2 regions of the Mesorhizobium onobrychidis genome follow, and region 1 is predicted to be linked to the other one. Evidence: predicted binding sites of a transcription regulator. Region 1 holds the regulator's gene; the other holds the start of a gene.
The links. The regulator PhoB, encoded in region 1, activates phosphate uptake and scavenging genes when phosphate is short. The targets are predictions, from matches to a motif close to TGTCATNNANCTGTCAT.

Region 1 (7,152 bases):
CCCCTTCGATCAAGATGAAGGGCGACAAGGTCTCTGTTCATTACGGCGAGAAGCGAGCTCTGTTCGACGTGGATCTCGATGTCCGCGAGAACCAGGTGACGGCGTTGATCGGCCCATCGGGCTGTGGCAAGTCGACCTTCCTGCGTTGCCTGAACCGAATGAACGACACCATCGATATCGCGCGAGTGAGCGGCAAGATCACACTCGACGGCGAGGATGTCTACGACCCGAAAATCGATGTCGTCGAGCTGCGAGCTCGCGTCGGCATGGTATTCCAGAAGCCGAACCCGTTTCCCAAGTCGATCTATGAAAACGTCGCTTACGGTCCGCGCATTCACGGCCTCGCCAGGAGCAAGGCCGAGTTGGACGGCATCGTTGAATCGAGCCTGAAGAACGCCGGTCTGTTCAACGAGGTCAAGGATCGCCTGCTCGAGTCGGGCACCGGTCTCTCCGGCGGACAGCAGCAGCGCCTGTGCATCGCGCGCGCCATCGCCGTGTCGCCGGAAGTGATCCTGATGGACGAGCCCTGTTCGGCGCTCGATCCGATCGCCACCGCCCGCGTCGAGGAACTGATTGACGAACTGCGCCAGAACTACACGATCGTCATCGTCACTCATTCGATGCAGCAGGCAGCGCGCGTGTCGCAACGCACGGCGATGTTCCATCTCGGCTATCTGGTCGAGGAGGGCGCGACCGACAAGATGTTCACCAACCCCGACGACAAGCGCACCCAGGACTACATCACCGGCCGGTTCGGCTGAGCGGTCCGGCGGCGAATTTCGAACACGAGGACAGTATCATGGGTGAACACACCGTCGCGTCTTTCGACGAGGAACTGGAGCACATCGACAGGCTGATCCGCGATATGGACGAGCTCGCCGCCGCGATGGTCGCAGCCTCGATCCGCGCGTTGCTTGCATCAGACAATGCGATGGCGCAGCGCGTCGTCTCGGACGACGCCATCATGGATGCCCGGCAGCGCGAACTCGACGATAGTGCGATCACGCTGATCGCCAAGCGGCAGCCGATGGCGCAAGATCTGCGCGCAGTGGTTGGCGCAATCCGCATGGCCGGCGATCTCGAGCGCATCGGCGACCTGGCCAAGAACATAGCCAAGCGGGTCAGCGCAGTCGGGCAGAGCGCCACGCCGCGTAATCTCTCGCACGGTATCGACGCGATGGCGGATCTCGTTCTTGTGCAGCTTCGCGGCGTGGTCGAGCACTATGTGTCGCGTAATGCCGGCGCGTTGAAAGAACTGCGCGCCGACGACCAGAAGATCGACGTGAAATACACGGCGGTTTTTCGCGAACTCCTGACCTACATGATGGAGGATCCGCGCAACATCACCGCCTGCACGCATCTTCTGTTCTGCGCCAAGAATCTCGAGCGTATCGGCGATCATGTCACCAACATCGCCGAAAACGCCTACTTTGTCGTGACCGGGCAGCAATTGCCGGCGGATCGCCCGAAGCTAGACGAAACGACGATGTCGGCGCCGGCGACATGACAGGAGTGACCGGCCGATGATCGCGCCGCGCATCATGGTGGTGGAGGATGAAGAGCCGCTGGGCGTCCTCCTCCGTTACAATCTGGAATCCGAAGGTTATCAGGTCGAGGTGGTGACGCGCGGCGACGAGGCCGAAATCCGGCTGCAGGAAAACGTGCCCGATCTCCTGGTGCTCGACTGGATGGTGCCGGCGGTTTCCGGCATCGAACTTTGCAGGCGCCTTCGGGTGCGTCCCGAAACTGAGCGGCTGCCGATCATCATGCTTACCGCGCGCGGTGAGGAGAGCGACCGGGTGCGCGGCCTTTCCACCGGAGCCGACGACTATCTGGTCAAGCCGTTCTCGACGCCGGAATTCATGGCCAGGGTCAAGGCGCTGCTGCGCCGCGCCAAGCCCGAAGTGCTGTCCAGCGTGCTTAAGGTCGGCGACATCGTGCTCGATCGCGAATCGCACAGGGTCTATCGCAAGAAGAGCGAGATCCGGCTCGGGCCGACCGAATTCCGGCTGCTCGAATTCATGATGCGGCACCCGGGTCGGGTCTTCTCGCGCAGCCAGTTGCTCGACAATGTCTGGGGCGAGACGATCTACATCGACGAGCGCACGGTGGACGTCCATGTCGGACGGTTGCGCAAGGCGGTCAACAATGGTCGCATGCCCGATGTCATCCGCACCATCCGCGGCGCGGGCTATGCGATCAGGGAAGACTAGGGATGTGCTGATATTCGGGTGATGCCGGCCTGCGAATGGCGATTTCCTGCGCTTCCGGTACTCACGTACCCAAAGTACGCTCCGTTCCGGTTTTCGGAACCCGCCCAGTCCGGTCGCTTCGCGCCCGTCTTCGAGCCCGGCGCGGACTGACCTGAATCTCAAGACATCCCCAAGTCGCAATCCGCCTTTGTTCCTTGCCTTTCGGACTCAGGCCACGTCCTTCCTGATCGTGCCGGACCTTCCTTGCGCGCCCGGCGCGAAAATCTCCTGGTCGACGAAGCTCAGCGCCCGCATCGCGCAGCCTTCGCGGATCAGCGGCAGCTCGTTTGGCTCGGTGTCGAAGGAAATCGAACCCGAATGCTGGCCGCCGGCGGTCTGGGCTATGGCCTCGCGCAGGGCCGGCTCGATCAGGTCGAAGGCGGCAGCGCTGGCGCCGACCATGGCGACCGGCGCCGGATCGATCAGCGCGAACAGGCTGCCGAGCCCGAAGCCGAGCGCTTCGCCGGCCTTGCGGTAGGCTTCGCGTTCCGGTCCGTCCGTCTCGCGCGCCCGGGCCGCCAGTGCCCGCATCTCGGCGTCGCTGACGTCGGCGACCGGCTCGGCGTTCTCGCTCAATTGCCTTGCGTTGCGCCAGATAGCATAGTTGCCGGCATAGGCCTCGACGCAGCCGCGCCGCCCGCAGCGACAGAGCGCGCCGCCCGGCCGATGGATCATGTGGCCGAATTCGCCGCCCGAGGAATGGGTGCCGGTGAACAGTTCGCCTTTCAGCACCAGCCCCATACCGATGCCGTGCGAGAGCAGGATGGCGATGAAATCGTCGCGGTAACGATCCGGGTCGCGCCAGCGCAGCGCCACGGCCATCATGTTGCAGTCGTTCTCCATGATGGCCGGAATGCCGAACTCGCGTTCCAGAATGTCGGCGAAGGCGATGTTCGTCTGCGGCGTGATCGGCGACCACAACATGGCGCGCGCATGGGAATCGGTGATCCCCTGGATCGCCAGCGCGATGCGGGCGACGCTTTGGACATCGAGGTCGGGGTCTTCGAGCCGGCGCCGGACAATGGCGACACATTCGTCGATCAGCTCGTCGCGCGACATGGTCAGCGTGTCCAGCCGGCGCTGTTCCTCGGCGACCACCTGTCCGGCATAATCGATGACGGCGACCGACAGGAAATTCAGCGACAACACGACGGCCAACACCGCAGCGGCTTCCGGATTGAGGCTGAGCCCGACCTGCGGCCGGCCGCGTTTCAGCGAAGTGGTCTCGCTGGCCTTGCTCTCGGTTAGGATGCCTTCTTGGATCAGGTCGGAAGAGATCGCCGATATGGTCGAATGGCTGAGGCCGGTGGTCGCGGCGATCTCGGTCCGCGACGGCTGGCCTGCGCGCCGTATGGCCGAAATCACCATCGCCCGGTTGCGCCGGCGCAAATCGTCATGACGAATTCCAACCGACATTCTTTTGCTTCCTCCCTATTGCCGCGGCCGCTCATGAATCGGAAGCCGTCGGTAATATCAGACAAATACTGGCAGAAGCAGAAGGCCCTGTCATTGTTTATTCCGAGGCTCGAAAAAATTCGGCAGGAGCATCAAAATCCATCAGAATTGATGTTGACAGCGCTTCGGCGTTGGACCAGTATTTTTTCGGGGCTCGAAAAAATAGGGCCTCTTGTGCCGGCCTTCGGGCCAGTGTGGGCGCGCCGTACGCGGCGCAGGGAGGAAAATCATGAAGAGATTCGCAGCCGCCATTCTGGCGGGGGTAGCCATGTCGCTGACGCTCGCATCGGCCGCGCAGGCCAAGGACAAGGTCATTGGCGTTTCGTGGTCGAACTTCCAGGAAGAGCGTTGGAAGACCGACGAAGCCGCCATGAGGACGGCGATCGAGGCCGCCGGCGACAAGTATATTTCCGCCGATGCACAGTCCAATCCCGGCAAGCAGCTGACCGATGTCGAGAGCCTGATCTCGCAGGGCGCCAACGCGCTGATCATCCTTGCGCAGGATGCCTCGGCCATTGGGCCGGCGGTGCAGAAAGCGCTGGACGAAGGCATTCCGGTCGTCGGCTATGACCGGCTGATCGAGAACAAGGACGTGTTCTATCTGACCTTCGACAACCAGGAAGTCGGCCGCATGCAGGCCCGTGAAGTGTTCAAGGTGGCGCCGGAAGGCAATTACGTCTTCATCAAGGGCTCGGGCGCCGATCCGAATGCCGATTTCCTGTTCGCCGGCTCGATGGAAGTGCTCAAGGATGCGATCGACAGCGGCAAGATCAAGAATGTCGGCGAGGCCTATACGGACGGCTGGCTTCCCGCCAACGCCCAGAAGAACATGGAACAGTTCCTGACCGCCAACGACAACAAGGTCGACGCGGTGGTTGCCGCCAATGACGGCACCGCCGGTGGCGTTGTCGCGGCGCTGACGGCGCAAGGCTTGGCCGGATCCGTCCCGGTGTCCGGCCAGGACGGCGACCATGCCGCGCTGAACCGCATCGCGCTCGGCACACAGACCGTCTCGGTATGGAAGGACGCGCGCGAGCTTGGCAAGAGCGCTGCCGAGATCGCCTCGCAGCTTGCCGACGGCAAGCCGATGGCCGACATTGCGGGCGTCAAGGACTTCACCACGCCGGGCGGCAATGTCGTCAAGTCGCTGTTCCTGACGCCGATTGCCATCACCAAGGACAATCTCAACGTCGTCATCGACGCCGGCTGGATCAAGAAGGAAGAGGTCTGCGCCGGCGTGGCGGCGGCGGGCACTGTCCCGGTCTGCAACTGATCCGACCTTCGCAAGAAGCCTGAAACGCCGCGGCTTCACGCCGCGGCGTTTTTTCAAAAAGAACTGTTTTTCCGCTTCTCGCGGAAAACTTCTAAGCTGCTTCCGGCATCCGCGGCAGACGGCAACCCGGTGGGAGGACATCATGACCGACACGACTTCCAACACGCCGGCCGCCGATACCGCTGCCGATCGGGCGCGTGAATCCGAGCTCAGCCCCGTCGGCCGCTTCCTCAAGGCAACCGAGCTCGACATACGCATGCTCGGCATGGTCGGCGCGCTGCTGGTCATCTGGGTTGGAATCCACATCCTGTCGGGCGGGCTCTTCCTTACGCCGCGCAATCTCTGGAACCTGTCGGTGCAGACCTCCTCGGTCGCGATCATGGCGACCGGCATGGTGCTGGTCATCGTGATGCGCAACATCGATCTTTCGGTCGGCTCCGTCGAAGGTGTGATCGGCATGGTGATGGGCGTCGCGCAGGCCGAATTCCTCATCCGGGTCATGGGCTTCCAGCTTGGAAATCCCTGGATATGGATCATCGCACTGGCTGCCGGCGTAGCGCTCGGCCTCATGATCGGCGCACTCCAGGGCTTCATCATCGCCTATCTCGAGGTTCCGGCCTTCATCGTGACGCTGGGCGGCCTGCTGATCTGGCGCGGCATGGCGTGGCTGATGACGAGCGGGCGCACCGTCGCGCCGCTCGACGCCACATTCCAGCTCATGGGTGGCGGGCCGCGTGGCTCGATCGGGGCAACCGCAAGCTGGATCGTCGGCATTCTCGCCTGTGTGGCCGTCGCCTTGATGCTGCTCAACGGCCGGTCACAGCGCAAGCGGTTCAAATTTCCGCTGCGCCCGGTCTGGGCGGAGAGCTTGCTTGGTGTTGTCGCCTGCGCCGCCATCCTTGGCGCCGTCTGGATCGCCAATTCCTATCCCTGGCCGATCGGCATCGTTCGCCAGTACGCTCAGCGGACCGGCATCACCGTTCCCGAAGGCGGCCTGTTCATCGCCCATGGCATCGCCATACCGGTGCTGATCGCGGTCGCAGTCGGCATCGTTATGACCTTCATCACCAGGCGCACCCGTTTCGGCCGCTATGTCTTCGCCATTGGCGGCAATCCGGAAGCGGCGGAACTCGCCGGCATCAACACGCGCTGGGTGACCATGAAGGTGTTCATGATCATGGGCGTGCTGGCCGCGATCAGCGCGGCGATTGCGTCGGCCCGCCTCAATGCGTCGACCAATGCGCTGGGTACGCTGGACGAGCTCTTGGTCATCGCGGCTGCGGTCATTGGAGGCACATCGCTGGCCGGCGGCTCCGGCACGGTGCTCGGCGCCATGCTGGGCGCACTTCTGATGCAGTCGTTGCAGTCGGGCATGGTGTTGCTCGGCATCGATTCACCACTTCAGAGCGTCGTTGTCGGCGCCGTGCTGGTCGTCGCCGTCTGGCTCGACACCGTCTACCGCAAGCGGGTCTGAGCATGATCCCGAGCCGAAGCTCCGCGTCAGCGAAAATTGGACGCCGGTTTCGACAAGACCATGCTCAAGCAAAAACCATAGGGAGGAACGATCATGGCTGACACAACTGCTCCCACGCCACTGATCGATATGCGCAACATCTCGATTGCCTTTGGCGGCATTCGCGCTGTCGACGATGCGTCGATCGACCTTTTCCCGGGCGAGGTCGTGGCACTGCTTGGCCACAACGGCGCCGGCAAGTCGACGCTGATCAAGATCCTGTCCGGCGCCTACAAGCGCGATTCGGGCCAGATCTTCGTCAATGGCGAAGAGGCTTCGATCTCCAATCCGCGCGACGCCAAGAAATACGGCATCGAGACGATCTACCAGACGCTGGCGCTCGCCGACAATGTCGACGCCGCCGCCAACCTCTTCCTCGGACGCGAGCTGATGACCGGCTGGGGCACGCTCGACGATGGCGCCATGGAGGCCGAGGCGCGCAAGGTGATGGGCAGGCTCAATCCCCGCTTCCAGCGCTTCAAGGAGCCGGTGGTCAAGCTTTCGGGCGGCCAGCGGCAGTCGGTGGCTATCGCGCGCGCCATCCTGTTCAACGCCCGCATCCTGATCATGGATGAGCCGACGGCGGCACTGGGACCGCAGGAAACGGCGCAGGTCGGCGAACTGGTCATGCAGCTCAAGGCCGACGGTATCGGCATCTT
Region 2 (7,152 bases), 690 kb from region 1:
CAGGCCGCGGCCGAGCGCGACGAGGCCGAGCTCCTCGAGGTCGCGCAGATAGAGGAACATCGAGGCCTCGCTCAATCCTTGCGAGCGCATGATGCCTTCGGGCGTGAATTTTTCTGACAGCATGACGAACATGAACAGCAGCGCCGGCCTGCCTGCCAGCCTGCGTTCGATCTCCGGCGCGATGCGGTTGACCGGCCCTGGCCCCCGGTTCATCGAGCCGAGCACGTTTTCCAGCTCGACGCCGGCGGCAGCGCAGATTTCCATCAGCCGGTCGAGCTTGCAGTTGCGTTCATGGAAGATGCGCTTCACCGTCGGCTCGGAAACGCCCATGCGTTCGGCAAGTTCGCGATAGGTGACACCCTTCGCCTTCAGTGTCCGCTTCAGCGCCTCGAAGATCAGGCCATTCATGCGATACACCTCTTTCGTACGATTTCGTATCGATATTCGATACTAGCTGTAATCGGCCCTCCAGAAAAGTATCAAAAAACATAGCTCTCCTCCATCACCACAGGGAGACCAGCCATGAAAACCCTAATCACCTCGACACTTCTCGCCATCATCGGCATGACGGCGACGCCTGCTGCCCAGGCCGGTGAGATCTGGCGCGCCACTGGCCTCGAGCAGCCGGAATCGGCGCTCTTCGACGCTGCCGGCAAGCGCATCATCGTCTCCAATATCGTCGGCAACCCAGGTGCCGCTGACGGCAACGGCTATCTGTCAATCCTGTCCCCGGACGGCAAGATGGTCACGCAGCATTGGACCGACGGCATGGACGCGCCGAAGGGCATGGCGGTATCCGGCGGCCGACTCTATGTCGCCGACATCACAAGAGTCCGTGTCGTCGATCTCGAGACCGGCAAGCTCGTTTCGACGATCGATGTGCCGAATACCGTTTTCCTCAACGACATGACCACTGACGCCTCCGGCAAAGTCTACGTCACCGACATGCTGGCCGACGCGATCTACCGCATCGACGGCGACAGGCCGGAACTGTTCGTCAGGGACGCGGCACTTGCGTCGCCCAATGGTATTCTCGCCGATGGTGGCCGGCTGATCGTCGCGTCCTGGGGCAAGGGCATCAAGCCGGATTTCAGCACCGCAGAGCCCGGCGGCCTGCTCGCCGTCGATCTCGCCACCAAGGCTATTTCGCAACTGCCCGGCGCACAAAAATTCGCCGATCTCGATGGCGTCATTGCAGTCGGCGACACGATCTACGCCACGTCCTACATGACCGGCACGCTCTATCGCTACAAGGTTGATGGCACACCGGAGAAGGTTGCGACCTTCAATCCGGGCAGTGCCGATATCGGCACCGACGGCAGCAGGATTTTCGTGCCGCTGATGAACGACGGCGAAGTCGTTGCACTGACGCTCGACTGAGCCGGTTTTGTCGGCTTTCACGATGCGGGCGCGGCATTGCTCAACTGCGCCCGCGCATCGCGGATCGTGGCGGCATAGGTCACCAGCGGTCGCTTGACGCCGTGGTTGATCAGCATGCGACGTGTCTGCGGCGAAGCGCCTGATATGATGAAGCGCACGCCGGCGCGCCTCGCTTGTGGGCAGCGCCCTCGATGACGTTGGCCGCCGTCGAATCGAAGAACGGCACCGCCGAGCAGTCGAGGATGAAGTTCTTGCGCTGGTCGGCGATGCGGTCCAGCACCGTGGCGACGGTCGAGGCGGCGCCGAAGAAGAAGGCGCCCGAAATCCGGTAGACGACGGTGTCGGCATCGCTCGCTTCGCTGGAATCATAGGCGCTGCCGGCGCCGGTACTGTCGGCGACATCGTCCTGCACCAGTCTCTGGTCCGACTCAACCGCAATGCTCTTAGCCATCCGGTCGATGAACAGGATCGAGCCCAGGGCGAAGCCGACGACGATGCCTTCGGTGAGGTCGCGGAAGATGACGATCAGGAAGGTTGCCATCAGCACCAGCGCGTCGCCGCGCGAGGCACGCAGCAACGTGGCAAAGGCCTGCTTCTCGAACATGTTCCAGCACACCACCGCCAGCACGCCGGCAAGGGCTGCAAGCGGGATGTAGCTGGCCAGCGGCGCCGCCACCAGCATCAGGGCAAGCAGGAGGACCGAGTGGATCATGCCCGAAACCGGTCCATGCGCGCCGGCCCGCACATTGGTCGCCGTGCGGGCGATGGTGCCGGTGGTGCAGATGCCGCCGAACAGGGCAGACGCGATGTTGGCAAAGCCCTGCGCCACGAGTTCGCAATTGGAGCGGTGCCGCCTTCCTGTCATGCCGTCGGCGACCACCGCCGACAGCAGCGATTCGATCGCACCGAGCAGCGCAAAAGCTATGGCGTCCGGCAGGACGTCGATCATCCTGTCGAAGCTGATCGGCGGAAAGGCCGGCATTTGCAGGCTGCGCGGGATGCCGCCGAAGCGCGTGCCGATTGTTTCGGCAGGCAGGGAAAACAGCGCCACGACAAGCGACGCCAGACCGATGGCGATCAGCATGGCGGGCCATCTCGGCCGCCACCGCTTCATCAGGGCAATGGCGACGATGGTCAGTACGGCCACGAAGGTGGCGGCGAGATTGATCGTGCCGGCCGCCTCGCCGATCGCCATCAGCTTCGGCACCAGCGGTCCAGGCTCTTTGCCGGCGAGCTTCAGCCCGAACAGCTCGACGATCTGGCCAGAGAAGATGATGATGGCGATGCCGGCGGTGAAGCCGACGGTCACCGGATAGGGAATGAACTTGATGTAGGTGCCGAGCCTGAGATAGCCGATGGCGAGCAGGAAGATGCCGGCCATCATCGTCGCCAGCAGCAACCCGTCGACACCGACCCGCGCCACCGTTGCCGCCACCAGCACGATGAAGGCGCCGGCCGGCCCGCCGATCTGGAAGCGGCTGCCGCCGAGCGCCGAGACGAGGAAGCCACCGATGATGGAGGTGTAGAGCCCGCGCTCCGGCGTCACGCCCGATGCGATCGCGATCGCCATCGACAGCGGCAGCGCCACGATGGCCACGGTCAGTCCGGCGATGGCATCGGCCTTGAAATGCTCTACTGTGTAGCCCTCGCGCAGCACCGTCACCAGCTTCGGCGTGAACAGTTCGGAAAATGTCGGCTGCGCCGGTTGATGAATTGCCCGCCGGGTTCGATCCATGGACTGCCTTCCGCTCCTGATGCATGCCGCCCAAAAGTGCACAGCGGTTTGGGGCACGCATAAAAACCAAGGAGGCGGCGGGATCGTCGGCAGAACTGTCGGCGGTCGCCGTCGCGACTTTTATCGGCTCAGCCTGGCGGGTTCTGCGGCACGATCGGCTTGAGGCGCACGCCCCTGCCGCCGCGCTCGCTGGCCTGGTTCTCGCCGATCAGTTCCACGCCGGCCTCATCGAGGGCCTGGATGACCTTCATCAGCGTATCGACCACGCCCCTGACCACGCCGTCGCTCGCTTCCATGCGCTGAATGGTTGGAAGCGAAACCCCGGCACGCTCGGCGAGCGTCTTCTGATCGATGCCGGCCAGCGCCCTTGCGGCGCGCATCTGCGCGGCAGTGATCATCGACAAAAGAACCCGTCTGAGTCTGCATTTCCATGTATAATGGTTTAACCATCATGATGCATATGTCAGCCATGCACGCACCAAAACCGCTTGTGTCCTGCAGAGCCCCGCGCGCCAGCTGGGACAGCAAGCCCTCGGCCGCCGCAATTTCGAGGAGAATTAGCCGCAGCGTCGTTCTGAACAGCCGGTTCAGCCGCCGTCGGTCTGCCCGCGCCATCGCTGTAACGCCCATGCGGCCAGCCAGCACAGCATCGCCCAGGCGAAGCCGGCGCACCACCCGGCCAGCACGTCGGACGGCCAGTGGACGCCGAGATAGATGCGGCTGATGCCGACCAGCACCGTCGTCAGCACCGCCAGCGACAGCACGTAAATCTTCGTCGTTCGCCCAGGCAGGAAGCGCGACGCCATGCTGCCCAGCGTCAAATATGTCACCGCTGATAACATCGCATGGCCGCTCGGAAACGAAAGCGATGCCACGTCGGCGAGATGCGAGACCAGATCGGGGCGCGGCCGGTCGATTCCGAGCTTCAGCGTGCTCGACAGGGCCTGCCCACCCACCACCGCTACGAAAACGAGAAACGCTGGTCCCGGCCTGTGGATCAGCAGCAGATAGACGATCACCGCCGCCGTGATCAGCACGAGCACGCTGGCGCTGCCGAGGCTGGTGATATCGCGCATCGCCCCTTCTAGCCATAGCGGTCCGATCGGATTGTCGGGCTGGCCCGCTTCACGGAAGGCGAGCAGGATTTCGGTATCGAAGGCGTGCGGCGTGGTGGCCCGCGCCACCTCCATCAATTCCTCGAACCCCCACAGTCCGCCGGCGATGACCAGTCCGGCCAGCAGCACCGGGAATTCGATCCAGTTGAGCAGCCTGCTTGCAGTGTTCTTCATCGACCGATCGCCTACCGCGCTGCGCGTCCCTTGAACGCGCAAAGGACGCTGTAGAGCTTTGATTTTGCGCTTGATCCCCAGTGAAAATCATTTCCTGTTTTCGGGGTGATGCGCGATTACAGCCTTTGCAGATAGGGCCCGAGCGTGATCAGCGCCACTGCCGCGACGGCGAGCACGATGCCGGTCGTCTGCAAGGCGTTGACGCGCTCGCCGAAGAAAGCCAATGCCACCACGTTTACCGATACCAGCTGGATCACCGCCGACAGGCTGAACGACACCGACATGCCGAATTCGCGGATCAGCCTCAGCATGACCAGATTGCCCAGCGAATAGAGCGCCAGGGTCAGCACGATCTTGCCGAGGCTGGGCGCCAGCCCCCATTGCTTGGCCGCCATCGCCGCCAGCAGGAAGATAACCGTCGAAACGCCGAGCTGTATCAGTCCCGAAAAACTCACGTCTTTGCCCCTCTCGATGCGGCCCTTCCCGCGCATGTTGCAGACCTTGTTTCCGAAGCATCGGCCGCGGTCAAGCCGGGCTGACCGGGGACACGAAAATCAGAGCGAAAATTAGCCGGCGCGTCATCATTCTGTGATCTGCCGCCTATACGGGGTCAATCAGGTAAAATGCTCCAGCCACTCCAAGAAGCCAGAGGCAGCCCATGACCGAACATCGCTCCCCCGACACCCGATTCCGCACCAGCCTGCTCGAGGAAAACGACGGCCCGGCCACCAATCTCACCGACAACCGCACCATGGGCGAGATCATCGCCGCGCGGTTTTCGCGCCGCGGCTTCCTTAAGGGATCGCTGGCCGTCTCGGCCATCGCCGCCACCGTCAGCCCGCTGGCGCTGATCACCGCCGACAATGCCCGCGCCGGCGGCGGCTCGGCCTTCACCTTCGATGAGCTCGAAGCCGGCATCGACGACAAGCATCACGTGGCACCTGGTTATGATGCTGACGTACTGCTGCGCTGGGGCGATCCGCTGTTTGCCGACTCGCCGGAGTTCGATCCGACGAAGCAGTCGGCCGAAGCTCAGGCAAAGCTGTTCGGCTACAACAATGACTATGTCGGCTATATCCCGATCGACGGCTCGGCCGAGCACGGCCTGCTCGTGGTCAACCACGAATACACCAATTCGCATCTGATGTTCCCGGGCATTGTCAAAGTCGTCGAGAAGGACGGCAAGAAAGAGCTCGAAGTCGCACCGCTCAGCAAGGATCAGGTCGATGTCGAGATGGCCGCACACGGCGGCACCGTCGTCGAGATCCGCAAGGTGTCAGGCAAATGGCAGGTGGTGCGCGACGGCAAGCTCAATCGCCGCATCACCTCGAACACCGAGATGGCACTGTCCGGCCCCGTCGCCGGCCACGACCGCGTCAAGACCAGTGCCGATCCGACTGGCACGAAGGCCATCGGCACCGTCAACAATTGTGCCGGCGGCGTCACGCCCTGGGGCACCTACGTCATGGCCGAGGAAAACATCCATGGCTATTTCTCCGGCGAACTGCCGGCCGATCACGCGGAAGCCGCCAACTACAAGCGCCTGGGCATTCCCGAAGGCGCCTATGAATGGGCTGCGCATTATGACCGCTTCGACATTGGCAAGGAGCCGAACGAGCCCAACCGCTTCGGCTGGATCGTCGAGGTCGACGTCAACGATCCGACCTCGGTGCCGCGGAAGCGCACTGCGATGGGCCGCTTCAAGCATGAGGGTGCCGAATCGATCGTCGCCAAGGATGGCCGTGTCGTCTTTTATCTCGGCGACGACGAGCGCTTCGACTATGTCTACAAATTCGTCACCGCCGGCAAGTTCAACGCCGAGGATCGCGCCGCCAACATGGATCTTCTCGACGACGGCACGCTCTACGTCGCCAAATTCGCCGAGGACGGGTCGATCGAATGGCTGCCCATCGTCTTTGGTCAGGGCCCGTTGACGGCGGAGAACGGCTTTGCCAGCCAGGCCGACGTGCTCATCGAGACGCGCCGTGCCGCCGACCTGCTCGGCGCCACCAAGATGGATCGCCCCGAGGACGTCCAGCCCAATGCGGCCAATGGCAAGGTCTATCTGATGTTGACCAATAATTCGAAGCGCAAGGCGGACCAGGTCGATGCCGCCAACCCGCGCGCCGAAAACGCCTTCGGCCACATCATCGAGATCGTCGAGGACGGTGGCGATTTCACTGCTGCCAAGGGCAAGTGGGAAGTGCTGCTGAAATGCGGCGATCCCTCGGTGGCCGAAGTCGGCGCCACCTTCTCGACCGCAACCACCGCCAATGGCTGGTTCGGCATGCCGGACAATTGCGCCATCGATACGGCCGGCCGGCTCTGGGTCTCGACCGACGGACAGGGTCCGAAGGCCACCGGCCGCACCGACGGCCTGTGGGCGGTCGACACCGAAGGCGAGGCGCGGGCGACCTCGAAGCTGTTCTTCCGCGTGCCGATCGGCGCCGAAATGTGCGGTCCGCTATTCACGCCCGACGACCAGACCGCCTTCGTCGCGGTTCAGCATCCGGCCGATGGCGGCGAAGACTGGGAGGCTTTTGGCCGTCCCTCTTACTATGAGGACCTGTCGACCCGCTGGCCCGACTTCAGGCCCGACATGCCGGTGCGGCCGTCGGTCGTCGCCATCACCAAACAGGGTGGTGGCAAGATCGCGGTCTAGAGATCATCTCGCTTCAAAGCGCACGCCGGTAAATCGTGAAGGAGGGGTTTTGGCTCGACCAAAGCCCCTCTTTATGCCCAATTGCC

Region 2: IHQ72_RS03295 (PhoX family protein) is a predicted target of PhoB. The motif match lies at 4,981-4,997, and genes of this name have one in related genera.

The regions. Positions count from the first base shown of each region.
Region 1 is NZ_CP062229.1:1,377,195-1,384,346, forward strand. It holds gene pstB (phosphate ABC transporter ATP-binding protein PstB) at 1-761, shown strand, start outside; gene phoU (phosphate signaling complex protein PhoU) at 800-1,507, shown strand; gene phoB (phosphate regulon transcriptional regulator PhoB) at 1,524-2,213, shown strand; gene IHQ72_RS06725 (ROK family protein) at 2,421-3,668, opposite strand; gene xylF (D-xylose ABC transporter substrate-binding protein) at 3,937-4,980, shown strand; gene IHQ72_RS06735 (sugar ABC transporter permease) at 5,123-6,454, shown strand; gene IHQ72_RS06740 (ATP-binding cassette domain-containing protein) at 6,548-7,152, shown strand, end outside.
Region 2 is NZ_CP062229.1:688,788-695,939, reverse strand. It holds gene IHQ72_RS03325 (helix-turn-helix domain-containing protein) at 1-408, opposite strand, end outside; gene IHQ72_RS03320 (SMP-30/gluconolactonase/LRE family protein) at 523-1,380, shown strand; partial or broken gene IHQ72_RS03315 (SulP family inorganic anion transporter) at 1,398-3,115, opposite strand; gene IHQ72_RS03310 (helix-turn-helix domain-containing protein) at 3,244-3,513, opposite strand; gene IHQ72_RS03305 (phosphatase PAP2 family protein) at 3,703-4,404, opposite strand; gene IHQ72_RS03300 (hypothetical protein) at 4,521-4,859, opposite strand; gene IHQ72_RS03295 (PhoX family protein) at 5,063-7,066, shown strand.